DNA from 3 places in the Clostridium sp. TJA085 genome. Region 2 is predicted to be linked to each of the others. Evidence: riboswitches for the same ligand, from Rfam matches in the RefSeq annotation. Region 2 holds a riboswitch; each other region holds the start of a gene.
What was found. A riboswitch is a leader RNA that binds a small molecule or an ion and turns the genes downstream of it on or off. The one in region 2 is predicted to bind thiamine pyrophosphate.
Positions count from the first base shown of each region.

Region 1: it holds a riboswitch for thiamine pyrophosphate, as region 2 does, so the genes downstream of both, thiD (bifunctional hydroxymethylpyrimidine kinase/phosphomethylpyrimidine kinase) here and thiT (energy-coupled thiamine transporter ThiT) in region 2, are expected to answer to the same signal.
Region 3: it holds a riboswitch for thiamine pyrophosphate, as region 2 does, so the genes downstream of both, thiW (energy coupling factor transporter S component ThiW) here and thiT (energy-coupled thiamine transporter ThiT) in region 2, are expected to answer to the same signal.

Region 1 covers NZ_JBZEEZ010000001.1:695,477-702,032, forward strand. Annotated here, with positions in the region: gene AC4FQW_RS03735 (Cof-type HAD-IIB family hydrolase) at 1-371, opposite strand, end outside; gene AC4FQW_RS03740 (hypothetical protein) at 659-1,468, shown strand; gene thiE (thiamine phosphate synthase) at 1,558-2,178, opposite strand; gene thiM (hydroxyethylthiazole kinase) at 2,168-3,001, opposite strand; gene cytX (putative hydroxymethylpyrimidine transporter CytX) at 2,980-4,182, opposite strand; gene thiD (bifunctional hydroxymethylpyrimidine kinase/phosphomethylpyrimidine kinase) at 4,175-5,002, opposite strand; TPP riboswitch at 5,110-5,225, opposite strand; gene AC4FQW_RS03765 (acyl-CoA dehydratase activase) at 5,284-6,042, opposite strand; gene AC4FQW_RS03770 (double-cubane-cluster-containing anaerobic reductase) at 6,050-6,556, opposite strand, start outside.
Region 2 covers NZ_JBZEEZ010000003.1:119,823-126,378, forward strand. Annotated here, with positions in the region: tRNA gene AC4FQW_RS09890 (tRNA-Met) at 1-60, shown strand, start outside; gene AC4FQW_RS09895 (cyclase family protein) at 149-781, opposite strand; TPP riboswitch at 1,218-1,324, shown strand; gene thiT (energy-coupled thiamine transporter ThiT) at 1,361-2,062, shown strand; gene glmM (phosphoglucosamine mutase) at 2,115-3,461, opposite strand; gene AC4FQW_RS09910 (YerC/YecD family TrpR-related protein) at 3,535-3,849, opposite strand; gene AC4FQW_RS09915 (AIM24 family protein) at 3,939-4,766, opposite strand; gene buk (butyrate kinase) at 4,888-5,955, opposite strand; gene ptb (phosphate butyryltransferase) at 5,979-6,556, opposite strand, start outside.
Region 3 covers NZ_JBZEEZ010000004.1:159,472-166,027, reverse strand. Annotated here, with positions in the region: gene AC4FQW_RS11240 (hypothetical protein) at 123-470, shown strand; gene AC4FQW_RS11235 (hypothetical protein) at 520-1,002, opposite strand; gene sdaAB (L-serine ammonia-lyase, iron-sulfur-dependent subunit beta) at 1,228-1,911, shown strand; gene sdaAA (L-serine ammonia-lyase, iron-sulfur-dependent, subunit alpha) at 1,911-2,789, shown strand; gene AC4FQW_RS11220 (hypothetical protein) at 2,872-3,432, shown strand; TPP riboswitch at 3,433-3,543, shown strand; gene thiW (energy coupling factor transporter S component ThiW) at 3,612-4,121, shown strand; gene AC4FQW_RS11210 (hypothetical protein) at 4,259-4,768, shown strand; gene AC4FQW_RS11205 (response regulator transcription factor) at 4,803-5,504, shown strand; gene AC4FQW_RS11200 (ATP-binding cassette domain-containing protein) at 5,614-6,534, shown strand; gene AC4FQW_RS11195 (DUF2705 family protein) at 6,527-6,556, shown strand, end outside.

The DNA of each region.
Region 1 (6,556 bases), on a different contig from region 2:
ACCTTATAAACATGATTTTCTGGAAGCTCATAATTTGAAATTATTCCAAAGTTTGTTGTAACATAAGCTTTTAAATTATATTTTTTTGTTACATTTAAAAATGCCTTTATATTTGAAATACTAAGAGGATTATTATATATAACTTTATCTTTATATCCTATAAATGCTCCATTTGATGCTATTATTGGAGTATCTAATCCAATTTCTTTTGAGTAAAGCTTAGCACAATCATACATCCTACCTGTTGTTATAGCTACCTTTACACCTTTTTTTATGGCTTCTTTTATAGCTTTTTTATTTTCCTCTGAAACAACTTGTTGATCCTTTAAAAGTGTTCCATCCATATCTATACAAATTAATTTAATTGTCATGTCAAAATCCTTCTTTCTCCACTTACCTTTCTTTACCTTTATAATACACCTTTTTTCTGAATAAGTTAAATATTATTATTTAATATATTTAATAGGTAAATAATTATATATAAATTTAAAAACAATATTAAAGAAACTAAATATTTATAATTATTACTTTTTATATTAAATAGAATAATTAAAAAAATTATAAAAAATTAACTTTTTTATATAGATTTTTATTAGACTAAAATTTTTAAATTTAATATAATAATTTAAAACAAAAGATATATTTAGGGGGTTTTAAAATGATTGAAATATTTAAACTTAGTCTCCTATTATCATTATCTATAATCGGAGCTTTAATAATATTTGGATTTTTAATAGGTAAAATAGAAAGTAAAAGTAATGAACTTATTTATAGTAAACTTGGGAAATACGGGATTATAGGAACTGGAATTATAGGAACTACAATACATGAATTTAGTCATGCTCTTTTATGCAAAATATTTTTACATAAAATTACTGATATTAAATGGTTTTCCTTAAATATTGAAGATAGGGAACTTGGACATGTAAATCATACCTTTAATAAAAATAGTATTTATCAAAGAGTAGGTAATTTTTTTATTGGAGTAGCTCCAATATTAGTTGGCTCTATATTACTAACCTTATTTTATAAAATATTTCTAGACAATAGCTTTAATACAATTTTAGAAAATATAAATGTTAATAATTACTTATATTTAGGTAACAACTTTAATTTAATTGATTTTTTTACTCTTTTACTTAATCAATTTATATTATTTTTAAAATCAACTTTTACTATTAATAACTTATCATCAATTAGTTTTTGGATTTTTTTATTTATTGCTATATCAATTAGTACTCATATGTCTCTTAGTAAAGCTGACCTTAAAAACTCACTTGATGGTATAATATTTATTTTTATAATAAGTGTTGTTGTTAGTATAGTTTTAGTAGTATTTAAAATTCCTGAAACTATTATATTAAATAGATTAATAGTATTTAATGTATTTTTAATAAGTTTTTTATCAATAGGAATTTTCTTTTCTCTTATAACACTTATAATTTCAAAAATCATATCACTTTTTTAAAATAATTTTTAAATTATAATTAGAAATAATCATTTTAAAATATATTTTTATAAAAAGAAGGAAAGACTTAAACCTTTCCTTATTTTATATTATAATTTATTAAATAAATTTTTTGCTGAATTATAAATGTCATCCTTTCCTAATATATCTGAAATAACAGCAACTCCATCAATATTAGTTCCTCTTAATAAAGTTAAATTATTACTTTTTATTCCTCCAATTGCAACTACTGGTATAGAAACTTTATTTTTTATTTCTTTTAATTGTTCTATTGAAACATCATCTGCATCTTTTTTCGTATTTGTTTTAAATATAGCTCCAACTCCAATATAGTCTGCTCCATCTTTTTCTGCCTTTAAAGCTTCTTCTAATGTACTTGCTGAAATACCAATTATTTTATCACTGCCTAAAGTTTTTCTTGCAACACTACATGGCATATCATCTTGCCCTAGATGAACTCCATGACTATTTATAGCTAATGCTATATCAATTCTATCATTTATTATTAATGGTATATTATATTTATCTGTAACTTTTTTAATCTTTTTTGCTATATCATAAAATTCTAATGTTTTTATATTTTTTTCTCTAATTTGTACAACTGTAACTCCACCTTTTATTGCTTCTTCAACAGCTTTACATATATTTGTGTTTTTAAGTATATTTCTATCTGTTACAAGATAAAGCTTATAATCTATATTACTCTTCATTTAAAATCCCCATTTCCTTTATCATTTCTTCATTCATATTATATATTGCATCAATTATTTTAACTTTAAGGCTACCTGAACCTTCTAAATCTTTAAGGTTTTTAAATGCTATATCTCCTGCAATTCCCATAGTTAAAATTCCAAGTATTGTTCCAATTAAATTATTTTTTGTAGCTCCTAAATATGAACCAATTAATGATGTACACATACAACCTGTTCCTGTAATTTTTGACATAGCTTTATTTCCATTTTTTATTGTATATACTTTATTTCCATCAGAAATAACATCAATAGCTCCAGTTACTGCAACAACAGAACCTATTTCTTTTGAAAAACTTTTAACTATATCTTTTGTTATTTTAAAATCACTTGTTTTATCTGAAATTTCTTCTACAGAATCAACTCCTTTAGTTTTTGAATTAATTCCATATAAAGTTTTTATTTCTGATAAATTCCCTCTTATAACGGAAAACTTAACTTCTTTTAATAATTTCTTTGCAAACTCTGTTCTATAAGGTGTAGCTCCAGCTCCAACTGGGTCTAATACTATAGGAATATTTAATTCATTTGCTCTCTTACAAGCAGTTAACATAGATTCTATAGTTCTGCTATTTAATGTTCCTATATTAATTACTAATGAAGATGCTATTGATACCATATCATATACTTCATTAATATCATCAGCCATAACAGGAGATGCACCTATTGCTAAAGTTACATTTGCACAATCATTTACTGTAACATAATTTGTTATATGATGAACAAGAGGACTACCCTCTCTTAAATTTTTTAATACTCCATTTATTTCTCTAAAATTCTCCATTTAAATACCCTCCCTGAAAATATAATATTTATAAATGCTGTTATAATCATAGCTGGTAAAGTTGATCCAATAATAAAATCTAATTTTATAAATATGTAATAAATAATTATTCCAATTATCCATACAATAATTGATTTAATATTTATAAGAACATTTTTTTCAAGTCTCCTCTTAAGTAAAAAATAATCAGAAATTAAAATTGCAAATAAAGGTGCAAAAACTGAACCTATTGCATACAAGAAACCTTCATAGTTTTCCATTTGAACTAATAGTGCTACTATAGTTCCTATAATAGTCATAATAAGTCCAATTTTTCTTTCATTTAGTTTTGGCATTATATTTAAAAATGATATACCTGCTGAATATATATCTAGAAATGTAGTTGTTACCGTTGATAACACTATAATGCCAAGTGCTATAATTTCTAAATTAGAAGCAAGCATTATGTAAGATGGGTCTGAGCTATTTGAAACTATTGAAGCTCCAAGACCTATTATAAACATCCATGAACTGCCTAAAAAATAACCTATAAAACTTCCAAATACAGCACTTTTTCCGTTCTTTGCAAATCTTGTATAATCTGCAATAAGAGGAAGCCATGAAAGAGGCATAACTATATTTAATTCCAAAGCTTGTCCTATAGATATTTCACCATCAAAAGTTTTTGAAAATACCGCTCCATCTTTAAATATTATAAAACCAAGTACTAAAGTTAAAATAAATAATAAACTTACAGCTATAACATTTAAATTTTTCATACCATCTCTACCAAACCATATCCATATACCAGTTAAAATAGAAATTAAAATAATACAAATAAATAAATTATCAAATCCCCAAATACTTTTTGTTATTAATTGAACTGATGTAGCAGCGGCTCTTATCATAACGGCTGTCCATCCAATAAGCTGAAGTACATTTAATATAGAAAATAAATAAGTTCCATATTTTCCAAAGGATATTCTTGTTGATGTTATAGCAGGTACACCTTCTTTAAATCCTATAAACCCACCAAGAACTAATATTATAGTTCCAATTAAATGTCCAACAATTATCACTTCTAATCCTTTTGTAAACCCAAGAGGGGCAAGTAAACCTCCTGTTAATATTTCAGCTATTGAAATAGCTGCTCCAAACCATAAAAAAGATAATGTAAAAAATCCAAATTTCTTGTTATTCATTTATTAACCCTGCCTTTTTATATAATTCATAAAAATGGTTTGTTGGTCCAACACCATGTCCTATATCTAGGGAATGAATAATAGCTATTGTTATATAATCCTTTGACCTTTTAATAGCTTCTTCAATACTAAAGCCTAAAGCTAAATTTGAGGCTATTGCAGATGATATAGTACAGCCTGTTCCATGAGTGTTTTTTGTATTTATTTTTTCTGCATAAAACTTATATATGTTTTCTCCATCATATAAAATATCAACAGCTTTATCTCCTTCCATATGTCCACCCTTTAAAAATACATTTTTACAACCAAGTTTATAAATTTCTTTAGCAGCAAGCTCCATATCTTCAACTGTTTTTATTTCTACCTTTTCTGAATTTACTTCACTTATTATTTCTAAAGCTTCTGGTAAATTTGGAGTAATTACATAAGCTAAAGGAATAAGCTCTTTAATTAATGCACTTTTTGATTCTGGCTTTAATAAAGAATAACCACTCTTTGATATCATTACTGGGTCTAAAACTAAATTTTTAGGTTTATATTTTTTTAATTTCTCACTTATTATGTTAATTGTAGAAATTTTTGATACCATACCAATTTTTACCGCATCAACATTAATATCCTCAAAAATTGCATCAATTTGAGCTCCAATAATTTCTTCATCAATATCTTGTACTTTAAATACTCCCATAGTATTTTGAGCAGTTATAGCAGTTATTACGCTCATTCCATAAACTCCATTTGCACTAAAGGTTTTTAAATCAGCTTGTATTCCTGCTCCTCCACAGCTATCTGATCCTGCAATAGTTAAAACATTTTTCACATTTAACACCTATCCTTCTACTAATTTTATAGAAGATTTTTTAAATATATTTAAAATAAAAAAGGTACAAGCAGAAAACGCTTGTACCTCAATATACAAAAATACTTAAAATATATTCAAACATCTTCCTACGCTGGTATTATCCATCTCAGGTTCATAGGGTCAGAAAATTTTAAGGTTTTCAATCTCAGCTGGCCAAATCCCAGCCCCCCTGTGTCTTAAATTATTTAATTTTTACAGGTTAATTTTAGCACTATATAAAATTTTATTCAACATTTTTATTAGTTTATTTTTTGCCATCCAATTACAGCAGCTCCAATTGCACCTACAAATTGACTTAATTTATGAGTGTATACATTTTTATTTAAGTAACTTTCTATTGTATCTTTAAATATTTTTGAGTTAGCAAGTCCACCGCTAAAAAATATATCACCTTCTAAATTTAATCTATTTGCAAAATTAGCTGTTCTTTTACTAATTGAATGAACAACTCCAAGGGCAATATCTCCTCTATCAACATCATTTGCTAGAAGACTTATTATTTCACTTTCTGCAAATACAGTGCACATACTTGATATATTTACAGGTGTCTTATTCGTTATAAATTCATCAATATTATTAATATCTTCTTCTAGTATTCTCATCATAACATCTATAAATCTTCCTGTTCCAGCTGCACATTTATCATTCATTAAAAAATCTACAACATTTAATGACTTATCAAGTAAAATAGCCTTTGAATCTTGTCCACCAATATCTATTACAGCTCTTATGTTAGGATTTAAAAAAGCAGCTCCCCTTGCATGACAAGTTATTTCAGTAACCTGCTTGTTTGCCTCTTTTAAAAGCTTTCTTCCATATCCAGTTGTAACTACATATTTAACTTTGTCACTATAAAGCTTATTAAATACTTTATAAATACTTTCCTTTGGCTTAGCTGCAGTTTTTATTATTAAAGTTTCAACTATTTTATTTCCATCAAATAAAACTCCCTTTGTTGTTGTGGAGCCTGAATCTATTCCTAAAGTATATATTTCCATAAAACTCCTAAAGCATTTCAATAAATGCAGCCATTCTAGTATTTAATTGTCCAATATCTGATGATGAGAAATCAGTTTCCACACTCATATAAGGCTTTTTCTTTTCATCATTTACAAATCTCTTAATTGATAAAGTTTCAACATTGTATGTATGACAAGCTGTTAATATTACATCAACAACAGCATCAACTTTATATTCATCTATCATTTTATCTAAAAGCTTAATTCTATTTGGATTAGGAGTCATACATGAACATCCAATAGATAAATATTTACGAGCTAATGCATCATAAACATCTGGATTTTCTTCATCTACTAAATCTTCAACTGCTTTTGCTCCACTACAATTTTCAAGTGCAACAACATATCCTCCATTATCTTCAATAGCTTTAATTACTTTTTCAGTAGCTCCTCCAATTGGACATCCTGTAATTAAAATACGTGGCTTTTTATCATACTTCTTCTCTTTTTCATATTCAGAATTAATTTTTTCTATTAATTCATCCATTTGTGC
Region 2 (6,556 bases):
TGGTAGCTCGTCGGGCTCATAACCCGAAGGTCGTAGGTTCAAGTCCTGCTCCCGCAACCAAAAAAAAAGCTAGTTAGATTTCTAACTAGCTTTTAAGTTTAATTAAAATTTTATTTTTAATTGAAGTCTTCTTTAACTTATATTTTCTTTAATTATTTATTCCATAAACTCTGCAAGGTGCTCCATCTCCAGATTTTATTTTTAATGGTGCTATTATTATCTTAAAATTACCATTTATTTTATCTAATCCACAAAGGTTTTCTATTATAAGCTTATTATTTTTCAAAAGATTTTTATGATTTATTAACTTTTCATCATCTTCACAATCAATAGATATACAGTCGATCCCTATGCCTTTTAATGTTCTTATGTTACTAAGAAATCTTGATGCTTCATAAGATAATATAGGATAATTTAAAAAATATTTTTTATCATTCCAATATTTTTCATATCCTGTATTTAATATTAAATAATCACACTCTTCTATTTCTTTTTTATACTTTAAAATAAACTTTAAATCTATTATATTTCTTTCTTTACAATTTATCATATATGCTCTTCCTATAAAATCTTCTACATTAAAAGAATCTAAGAATTTCCCATCACTAAATACGTGTTTTGGAAAATCCATATGAGTTCCAGTATGTGATGATAAAGATATTTTTAATACATTGTATCCCTCCTTATCTATTGTACTTAATTCTTTTTTAAAATATCCTTCTTCTTCTGAATAAGAAGTCATATTATCTTCTAAATAATGTGTTAAATCATATATTTTCACTTTAATCACCTTTTCATTTTAATATTTTTATTTAATCTTTATAGATGCTTTAACTATATATTTAAAATAATAATTACTATTTTAAATTACTCTATCTATTATTAACTTAATTCACTCCTTTAATATATTCAGGAAAATTTCTTAACTTAGATACATGACCTATTCTATAAATGATGTTCTTGCTAACTCAACATATAAATAAAAAAATTATATTCGTATTTTAAATTACATTTTCTCCAGTCTATATGATAAAAAGTTTATAGCTATTTGTATTTTAATACGATTATTTAAATCCAACTATATACTATAATTATTTTTATAAGCTTTAATCACCATTAAATTTTACCACTTATTAACTTATATTTCATTTAATGTTTGAAATTTATTGACATTATAAACCTGTAATATTACAATAAGCTTGTCAATAAAATATTATTTTATGTGCTAGGGGTGCCTTTGTGGCTGAGAAATGCTTATATATTAGCATTAACCCTTTAACCTGATCTGGATAATACCGGCGTAGGAAAGCAAAAGACTCAGTTCTTTTACGTCCTTCTAGCACAAATAGGAGGTTTTTTTATGGAATTTTTAAATGATTGGGGAGAAAGATTTACAAATCTTTATACAAATATCCCTGAAAAATTTAGGACAATTTTAGAAAGTCCTATGTCTATACTAACTATAATCGCTTGTTTGGTTCTATTCTTTGCTTTATTTAAATTTAGAAAAATTAAATTAAATGCAAGGATAATGACCAATATAGCTATCGCCTTAGCACTTTCTACAATTCTTAATGTTTTTAGACTATATAGATTTCCTCAAGGAGGAAGTATAACCTTAGGCTGTATGGTACCAATACTTATAATAGCATTTGCTTATGGTAAAGAAATAGGTTTTTTAACTGGATTTCTGTACGGAATAATTAATTTATTCACTGATCCATATATAATACATCCAATTCAAATGCTTTTTGATTATCCATTACCATCGCTAGCTATGGGACTTGCTGGAATAAATTATTTCAGAAAAAATCATAGAATGCTTGGTGTGTTTGTAGCATTCTTTACAAAATTTTTATGTCACTTTATATCAGGAGTCGTGTTCTTTGGTTCATTTGCCCCAGCTGAAATGGGTGCGTTATTATATTCAGCAGTAGTAAATCTTCCTTTAGTTGGAGCTGAAATGATAATATGCATGATTATTTTAAAACTTATTCCAATAAGTAGATTATTAAGAACCTTAAACCCCGAGTTTACTGATAATTCAATAAAAGCTGTATAAAAAAATGAGAAGTTATTTTAAAATAACTTCTCATTTTAACTATAATTAAAATTTATTTACACTTATCTAATATCATATCAGCTAAGTTATGAGCTATCTTATCTATTTCTTCTTGATCTTCACCTTCTAGCATAACTCTAACTAATGGTTCTGTTCCTGAAGGTCTTATCAAAACTCTTCCTCTTCCATCCATTAATTTTTCCATTCTTTCTATTTCAGCTATTATTTCAGCATCCTTTAAGTAAATATCTTTTTTATCATTAGGTACTGTTGCATTTACTAAAACTTGAGGAAGCTCTCTCATAATTGAACATAACTCACTTAAAGTTTTATTGCTTCTCTTTAATATTGATGCAACTTGTAATGCAGTAACTAATCCATCTCCTGTTGTATTACATTCTAAGAATATAATATGACCTGATTGCTCTCCACCAATTACGTATCCCTTATCTAGCATTTCTTCTAATACGTATCTATCTCCAACTTTAGTTTTTACAGTTTTTATTCCTAATTCTTTACAAGCAATATCTAGTCCTAAATTACTCATAACCGTAACTACTAAAGTGTCTTCTTTAAGTCTTCCTATTTCTTTTAAATATTTAGCACATAAAGTTAATATAAAATCTCCATTAACTAAATTTCCCTTTTCATCAACAGCTAAACATCTATCTGCATCTCCATCAAATGCGAATCCAACATCACAACCCTTTTTAACCACATATTCCATAAGTTCTTCTGGATGAGTTGATCCACAATTTTCATTTATATTTGTTCCATCTGGATTATCATTTATAACATAAACTTCTGCTCCTAAATCTCTAAAAGCTTGCACAGCTGCTTTATATGCCGCTCCATTTGCACAATCTAATGCTATTTTTAATCCTGAAAGATTTACTGCTGTTGTACTTTTTGCAAACTCAATATAATCTTCTAAAGCTGAAACTTCTACTCTTTCCCTTCCAAGTGCTGTTCCTACTGGACTTGGTACTCCTTCAAAACCTGATTCTATTACTCTTTGTATTTCATCTTCAAGTTCATCAGAAAGCTTGTAACCTTTGTTGTTAAAGAATTTTATACCATTATATTCTACTGGGTTATGTGAAGCTGATATCATAACTCCAGCATCTGCTCCATACTCTCTAGTTAAGTGTGCAACTGCTGGTGTTGGTATAACTCCAAGCACAACTGCTTCTGCTCCAACAGATAATATACCAGCAACTAATGCAGCCTCTAACATATCCCCTGATATTCTAGTATCTTTTGCAACTAATATTTTGGGTTTATGAGCACCTTCTGTTAATACATAAGCTCCAGCTCTTCCTAAATTATATGCAAGTTCAGCAGTAAGTTCTGTATTTGCTACTCCTCTTACTCCATCAGTTCCAAACATTCTACTCATAAAAATTTACCTCTTTCTGTTCTTTTAAGTTAACTATTTTTAACTTTTCTACTACTATATTATATTTGTTTCATTATTTATTGACAACTTTTTCATTATTAATTCTATCTAAAATAATTTTATATCCGTCACTTCCATAATTTAAACATCTATTTACTCTACTTATAGTAGCAGTACTAGCTCCTGTTTCTTCTGCAATTTCTGTATAAGTTTTCTTTTCTTTCAATAACTTAGCTACCCATATTCTTTGAGATAAGCTTTTTAATTCAGTAATTGTTGCTATATCTTCAAAAAACTTATAACATTCATCCTTATTTTCTAATTTTAATATACATTCAAAAAGTAACTCTATATCCTCACCTTTTATCTTTGAATTTAGTGTACTCATAATTTCTCCTCCGTACTTTATAAATATACCCTATATTATATCATCTTTAATTTAATAATTCACAACTTTATTACACAAAAGAATTTACATTATTTATCATAAAAATCTTCTCTTTTAAAATTATCTTTTTTATTTATCTCTCTAATTTTATCATAAACTATTTTAGTTGGAACTAACCATACCTCACCAGTTCCCCTATAAACATTTAAAAATCCTTCTCCACTTGCTGCACTTCCTATCATTGAAGTTGCAGACTTTTCTACTGAAAACTTTATATTTCCACTTCTTAAAATTGCAAAACTACCATCAATTTTTAAAGTATCATTATTTAATCTACAAACAAAAACTTCATTTTCTGGTACAGGAAGTTCTAATGCAACAATTCCACTTCCATAAACTTTTGTTTGAAATAAACCTTCTTCTCCAAAAAGTACAGCAGAAAATGTTTTTTGACCAGTTGCTTCTAAATAAACCTCTTCTTCACTTGCCAAAAACATTCCATCATCTATTATTATCTCATCATCTTGAAGTTCTATAAGTGCATAATGTTTAAAAGATGGCTCTAAAAAAATTTCTCCACTACCTTCATATGTAGGCTTGAACATTTCCTCCCCTGTCAATTTGCTTGATATAAATTTTTTTGATATACCAATTAAACCTCCAGTTTTATTTATTATATTTATGTCACCTTTCATGTAACTTAAAGCTCCACTTTCTACTTTAACACGACTTTCATTTAATATTATTCTTATTTGTTTTAATTTAATTCCACTTTTTTTCATAATATTTAAATCAAAAGCCGTATCTACATCAACAGCACCATTTAACTCATCATATTCTAAAACTTGAAACCTAGAATCATTTGTCATCTGAGCTATCATAGTTAATTGATTTTCAAAATTTAAGCTTGTCCTCATAATAACCTCCAATAATTAGGTATTATGTATCTAAAAAAGAGATACATCTACATTATAGACATATCTCTTTTTTTTATTCAACGGATTAATAAATTAATATCTATTCTCAAAACTAAATTAATTAATAAACTTTAGCTTCTTCTTCACCATTTAATACTCTTATAGCACCTTGTGCTAAAGCTAATAATTCATCTTCTCCTGGATATGCTTTAACTTCTGAAATCCAATCTACTCTCTTGCTTATATCTCTTACAACTTCTTCTGAGTAAGCTATACCACCAGTTAAAATTATCTTATCTACTTTTCCTTCTAATACTGTTGCCATTGCCCCTACTTCTTTTGCTACTTGATATATAAATGCATCGTATATTAATTTAGATTCCTTATCCCCTTTAAAAGCTGCATCTCTAACATCTCTAAAATCATTTGTATCAAGGTAAGCTACACATCCACCTTTACCTACTAACTTAGTATAAACTTCTTTTTCACTGTATTTTCCACTAAAACACATTTTTATAAGATCACCTGATGGAACTCCACCTGCTCTTTCTGGTGAAAATGGACCATCTCCATCTAATGCATTATTTACATCAACAACTCTACCATGTTTATGAGCTCCAACGGATACTCCTCCACCCATGTGTACAACTATTAAATTTAAATTTTCATATCCTTTTCCACTTTCTTTTCCAAATCTTTTAGCTACTGCTTTTTGATTTAATGCATGAAATTTACTTTTTCTTGGTAGTTCTGGTACACCTGAAATTCTTGCTACATCATCTAATTCATCTACAACAACAGGATCAACTATAAAAGCTGGTATATTTAATTCTCCGGCAATTTCCTTTGATAATATTCCACCTAGATTTGAAGCATGTGGTCCTTGAACTCCAATTTTTAAATCCTCTGCTAATTCATCTGTTACTTTATAAGTACCACCTGGAATTGGTTTAAGCATTCCACCTCTACCAACTACGGCATTTAATGTATTTATATCAAAGTTCTTTTCTTTTAATACATTTAATATAACTTCTTTTCTAAAATCTAACTGATCAAATATTGTAGCATATTTTGCTATTTCATCTGATGAATGTCTCAAAGTCTCTTCTAATACTTCTCTTTCATCTTCATAAACTCCAATTTTAGTTGAAGTTGACCCTGGATTTATAATTAATAATTTATATGACATCTATTACTACCTCCCAATAAATTCTACTTTAATGATTCAGCAACTAATGCTGCTAATGCTATTGAATTAACTTTTGTTTCAAATGAATCTGCTCTTGAAGTTAATATAACTGGTGCTGATGTTCCAACTAATAGTCCACCATTTTTTGATTTTGAAGTATAAGTTAAACATTTGTACATAACATTAGCTGTTTCTATATTTGGAAGCATTATTATATCTGCTTTTCCTGCAACTGGTCCTGATATTCCTTTATGATGTGCTGCTTCTTCTGATAATGCATTATCAAGGGCTAAAGGTCCATCAACTATACAACCCTTTATTTGTCCTCTATCATTCATTTTTGATAATAATGAAGCATCTAAAGTTGCTGGCATATCTGGATTTACTACTTCAACTGCACAAATTGGTGCTACCTTTGGCATTTGTAATCCACAAGCATGAGCTACTGAAACTGCATTATCTATTATTTGTTTTTTCGCTTTTAAATCTGGGTACGTATTAAAAGCTGCATCTGTTAGATATATTAATCTATCTATTCCTTCTATTTCAAATACTGCAACATGTGACATAAGTCTTCCAGTTCTTAATCCAACTTCCTTAT
Region 3 (6,556 bases), on a different contig from region 2:
AATTAAAAAAGGTAGTAGTGCTATAAATATTAAAAAATAATAAATTGAAGATAGAGAGAAACTTGTTAATTTAGTACAAATGTAGTTAAATTATTATAGAAAAAATAAATGAGGTGTAAGGAATGGAAACTAAAGAAGTTAAAGATTACATAAAAACAATATCAAAGTCATCAGCATATTTTATATTTAGAAATGGACCAGTAAAAAAACTTTATGAGGAAGGAAAGTTAACTGATGAGGAAATAAAAGAAATGCAAGAGTATCTTCAAAATCATTTAGCTTATCTTTATAATGTATTATTAGAAGAAAATAATATACAGAAATTTGATTTAATAACATCAACAATGAGTAAATTTTATGTAAATGATGATTCAGTAGTGGAATTAAAAGATGATGGATTTGATAATTTCTTTGAAAGTTTATTTAATCCTGGAAATAATAAAAATAGTGGATTAAAATTAAAAAAATAGTTAAATAAAAAGGAGATTATATATTTTTATATAATCTCCTTTAAATCTGTTATGCTTTTTCTACTTTTACTTTTTTATATTTTAATACTTCATAAAAATCGTCAAAAGATGCTTTTTTCATAGAAAAATTAAAAACTGTTTTTTCAAACTCTAATTTAATTAAGTAACTTTCTTTTGATTTTTCCTTATATTTAACTAAGTTTATTGCTTTATAAGGAACATTATAATACATATAATAAAGTGAACCATGTGTAAGTAATAATTTAGAATTTATAAATATATTTAATATTAAAAGTAATATTATTATAAATGATAATACCTTCTCAATCATTGAACTTTGATCAACACACATCATATAAATACAAGCTATTACAGCAAGTATAATTATATATATAATTGATGATAAATTATAATTTTTAAGGACTACAAAAGGTCCTTCTTTTTTTAGTGCATTTCTTTTAAAATAATTCTTTAAAATAGCAAATGAATAGATAATTATAAAAGCTAATTCTATAATTACAAATAAATCCATAAGAATTCACCCCTTAATTTTAAATTGCATTAACAGTAAGTTAAATATAACATCATTGTATGAACAATAAATTAACAGCTTTTAAAATAAAATTTAATGACTGTATTTAATAGTATTGATAAAAGTTATAATAATGGATTAAACTATAACTAAATAATAGTATTTCATTAAATAATAAAAAATATTTTAGTTTATAAAATTTATTCATAGGATAAGGTGATAAATATGAACAATGTAGGTGTTTTTGATATTTTAGGTCCAATAATGATTGGTCCTTCAAGTTCTCATACAGCAGGTGCTGCAAGACTTGGAAAAGTTGCAAGAGCGGTAGCAGGAGACGAAGTTATAAAGGTAATATTTTATCTTCATGGATCATTTGCCAAAACATATAAAGGACATGGAACTGATAGAGCGTTAGTTGCAGGAATACTTGGAATGGAGCCAAGTGATAAAAGACTTAGAGATTCTTTAAATATTGCAAGAGAAAAGGGATTAGATTTTTCTTTTGAAGAAGTTGATTTAGGAGATGTGCATCCAAATACAGTTAAATTTGATATGATAACTAAATCAGGAGAAAGAAGAGAAGTTATTGGTTCATCAATTGGTGGTGGTGGAATAAAAATAAGTGAAGTAAATGGAAATAAAGTTGAGTTTACTGGAGATTATCCAACACTTATAATAGCTCAAAAAGATGTCCCAGGAGTTGTATCTAAAGTAACTACACTTCTTTATGATAAAGGAATAAATATTGCATTTATGAGTGTGTTTAGAAAGCAAAAGGGACAAGGAGCAAATATGGTTTTTGAATTAGATCATGGAATTGATGATGAAACAATAAATAAAATAAAGAATATAGAACATATAAGCAGAGTAATAATGATAAATCCTGTTAAGGAAGGTGAAGAATAATGCAAGCAAGAAGTGGAGAAGAACTTTTACAAATATGTGAGGAACGAAATATTTCTTTAGCAGAATATGCTATTGAGATGGAGATGGAAAAGTCAGGCGATTCAAGAGAAACTGTTATAGAAAGAATGAGAAAAACTATAAAAGTTATGATTGATTCTGCTACAGAAGGAATGGAAAAGGAAGTTTATTCAGTAAGTGGACTTATTGGAGGAGATGGATATAAAATACATGAATATTTAAAATCAAATAAAACATTAACTGGTACAACAACAGTACTTGCAATGGCAATGGCATTATCATCATCAGAGGTTAATGCATCAATGGGAAGAATAGTTGCTTGTCCTACAGCTGGTTCATGTGGAATACTTCCGGCAGTTATATTAGCAGCTGGTGGTAAGTTAAATAAAACAGAAGATGAACTTATTATGGGGCTTTTTGCATCAGCAGCTATAGGAACTATTATAGCAATGAATGCAACAGTATCAGGAGCAGAAGGAGGTTGTCAAGCAGAATGTGGTTCAGCAGCTGCAATGGCATCAGCAGCTACTGTATATATGATGGGAGGAAGCACAAAGCAAAGTTTAGATGCTGCTGCAATAGTTCTTAAAAATATATTAGGACTTGTGTGTGACCCAGTTGCAGGTCTTGTTGAAATTCCTTGCGCTAAAAGAAATGCAGCAGGAGCTGTTAGTGCACTTTGTACAGCAGATTTAGTTATGGCTGGAGTAGAATCAAAAATTCCATTTGATGATACAGTTTCAGCTATGTATAAAGTAGGAAGACAATTACCACCATCATTAAGAGAAACTGCAATGGGGGGAGTTGCAATAACAAAGACAGGAATTGAGCTTAGAAAAAAAGTTTTTGGAGAAGAATAAATATATAGTAATAAGAATGGTTATTTAGAATACTATAATAACTGAAAGTACTATTTAAGGGATTTAAATTGGATTATACGAAATGAATGATTTTAATGAATTTATAAATGAATTTTCATCATTATTTGAAAATAATTTTAATAATAAAAATAATTCAAACTGTAATAATAGTGGAACTTCTAACAATAGTGCAAGTTCAGATCCAAATGAACAGTGTAGTGATGTTCCAGGAGGATTTCAAGATTTACATCCACAAATGTTTGTGCTTATTGGAGATATAATTGGTCAAGTAATGTCAGGAAATATGCCATTTAATATCCAAAACTCTATAGGAAACTGGTTTGAGTTAATAGGACAAGTTATTTTAACATATAGTGCACAACAACAATATTTTCAAAATGGACCAGGAAGATATTATAATAGAAAATATAAAAATGTAGGAAATCCTTTTTGTGAACAAAACCCAACTCCAGATAATGCAAATGATGGAACTACAAGTTCAATAAACACAACAGAATCTACTACAACTAATAAGAATATAAAATATGAAGAAGAAATAAAAAAACTAAAGTCTGATATAAATAATCTTGTTTGTGAAGTAGAATTATTAAAAAGAGAATTACAAGATGTAAGAAAAAGATAAATTTAAAGCTAGGGGAGCCATAAGTTTTGCTGAGATTGAAATTAAAAATTTCTAAACCCTTATTACCTGATATGGTTAGTACCAACGTAGGGAGTGCTTATTTATGAATATAAATATATTTAATAAATTGAGTATAACCTTAAGGTTATACTCAATTTTTATTTTGGAGGGATTTTATAATGAATAAAGAAAAAAACTTAACTTACAAATTAGTATTAAGTGGATTGCTTATTGGAATATCTGTACTTTTTGGAACATTTTCAATACCTATGTTTGGAGCAAAAATATCTCCAATTCAACATTTTGTAAATGTTATTTCAGGAATAACTTTAGGTCCTTGGTTTGCAATTTTAAATGCATTTTCTTCATCATTTATTAGGAATATATTAGGAACTGGAAGTTTGTTAGCTTTTCCAGGAAGTATGATTGGTGCATTATTTGCAGGTTTATTTTATAAATGGTTTAAAAATATGTTTTCTGCAGTTATAGGAGAATTTATAGGGACAGGAATCATAGGTGCTATGCTTGCATATCCAATAGCATCTTTATTGCTTGGAAAAGAAGCATCATTATTTTTATATGTAATACCATTTTCCTTAAGCTGTATAGTTGGAGCAATTTTTGCATATGTCTTCTTGAAAATATCATTAATAAATAAAATATTAGTTATGAAAAAAGATAATATTTAAATTATTAATATTAGTTTTTAAATGTTTTGATTAATATTAAATAAGATATAGATGTAAATAGAATTTATAAAGATTAATAAATTTTAATGCTACTTTATATAATTATACAAATGACTACTAAACAAAGGAGTGTTACAGTGAAAAAAATTATAATAAATATAGTTTTATTAATAATTTTATTTGGCATACCATATTTACCATACAAGAAAGCAGCAGATTATACATGTTTTGATGGAAATGGAGTTAATTTAATAGTTCAATACAATATAAATAAAGAGGAACCATTAGTTATAAAAGGTTCTTCTTATATAAAAGCATATGCAAGTGTAAATAATTTAAATGATATAAATTATTCAGAAGTTAATGCGATTGGAAATACTCCATATAAAGAATTATCTACATTTAATTTAGGTAAACCTAAGTATGTAGATTTTTTAGTTAAGGGCAGTTTTGTTGATGATATAAATAATATTGATACTTTAACATTAAATGTGTATGATTGGTATCCAATTGGAAAACATATAAGAATTATGGACACAGTATTGTGGCACAGTTATAACTTAAGTTTAATATTTAATTATTTGGTAGTTATAATTATAATTGTTATAATTTATAATATAAGAAAGGTCTTTTTTAAAAGTTTATAATTATTTATAAAAAGGTTGAAAGAAGAGGGATAAGATGAAAAACATAGGGGAAGAAAGAATTTTAATAATTGAAGATGATCAAGATATAAATGGATTAATATATAGAATTTTAACTAAAGAAGGATATAATGTTACTCAAGCTTTTTCAGGCAGTGAAGGAAGATTATGCATAGAACTTTATGATTATGATGCTGTGCTTATAGATTTAATGTTACCTGGAATAAGCGGAGAAGATATAATAAAAAAAATAAGAGAAGAAAAATTTATGCCTATTATAGTTATATCAGCTAAGACGTCACAAATAGATAAGGTAAATGCATTAAAAATAGGTGCGGATGATTTTATATCAAAACCATTTAATATAGAAGAATTACTTGCAAGACTTGAAGCTCAACTTAGAAGGTACAAAAAATTTCCACAAGAAAAGTTTGAAGAAGAAGTTGTTTTAAGATATAAGGAAATTGAATTAGATAAGGAAAAATTAGAAGTTAAAGTTAAGGGTGAGTTAATACCTTTAACAGCAAAGGAATTATCAATATTAAAATTATTATTAGAAAATCCTAATAAAGTGTTTACAAAGGCAAATCTTTTTGAATCAGTATGGAATGAAGAATTTTTAGGTGATGATAATACTATAAATGTACATATAAGTAATATACGTTCTAAAATAAATAAGATAGATAAAGAAAATGATTATATAAAAACAATATGGGGAATTGGATTTAAGTTACAATAATACATGCTAATAATATTTAATTAAGACTTTCTTAATGTTTAATTTAATATATCTTTTAAAATTTACATTAGACTCTATATATAAACATTAATAAGAAGGTGAAAAAATTTTGAGAGAAAATATAGTTATTACAAGAAATGTAACAAAGAAATATATAAATAAATTTGCAGTAAATAATATTAATATGACTATAAAAGAAGGAGATATTTATGGTTTAGTAGGTAGAAATGGTGCCGGAAAAACAACCATAATTAAGATGATTACATCATTAACAGATGAAACATCAGGTGAAATAGAGTTATTTGGAAAAGTAAATAAAAAAGAAAGAATAAAAGAACACTCGAGAATTGGGGCAATAATAGAAACTCCAATGTTTTTTCCAAAATTAAGTGCTAAAGATAATTTAGAATATTATAGAATTCAAAAGGGAATTGTAGAGAAGGATTCAGTTGATAAGACATTAAAAATTGTTGGCCTTGATAAAACAGGAAATAAAAAGTTTAGAGATTTTTCTCTTGGTATGAAGCAGAGATTAGGTTTAGCTCTTGCAATACTTGGCAATCCAGATTTTTTAATATTAGATGAACCAATAAATGGATTAGATCCAATGGGAATTAAAGAAATTAGAGATATTTTAATAGAACTTAATAGAGTAAAAAGAACTACTATTTTAATTTCAAGCCATATATTAAGTGAACTTTCTCAACTTGCAACATGTTATGGATTTATAGATAATGGAGTACTTATAGAAGAATTATCAGCGGAAGAATTAGAGGAAAAATGTAGACATCATATATCTATAAAAGTGGACGACTCTGAAAAGGCATCAGTTGTATTAGAAAAATTAGGCTGTAAATCTTATGATGTATTAAATGGAAATAATTTAAGAATTTATGATTTTATAAATGAACCTTATATAGTTAATTCTATGTTAGTAAAAGAAGGTATAAAGGTATATCAACTCCAAAGGATTGGAAGTAATTTAGAAGATTATTTTTTACAATTAGTTGGAGGTGATAAAAATGCTTAATCTAGTTAAAGCAGAGCTTTAT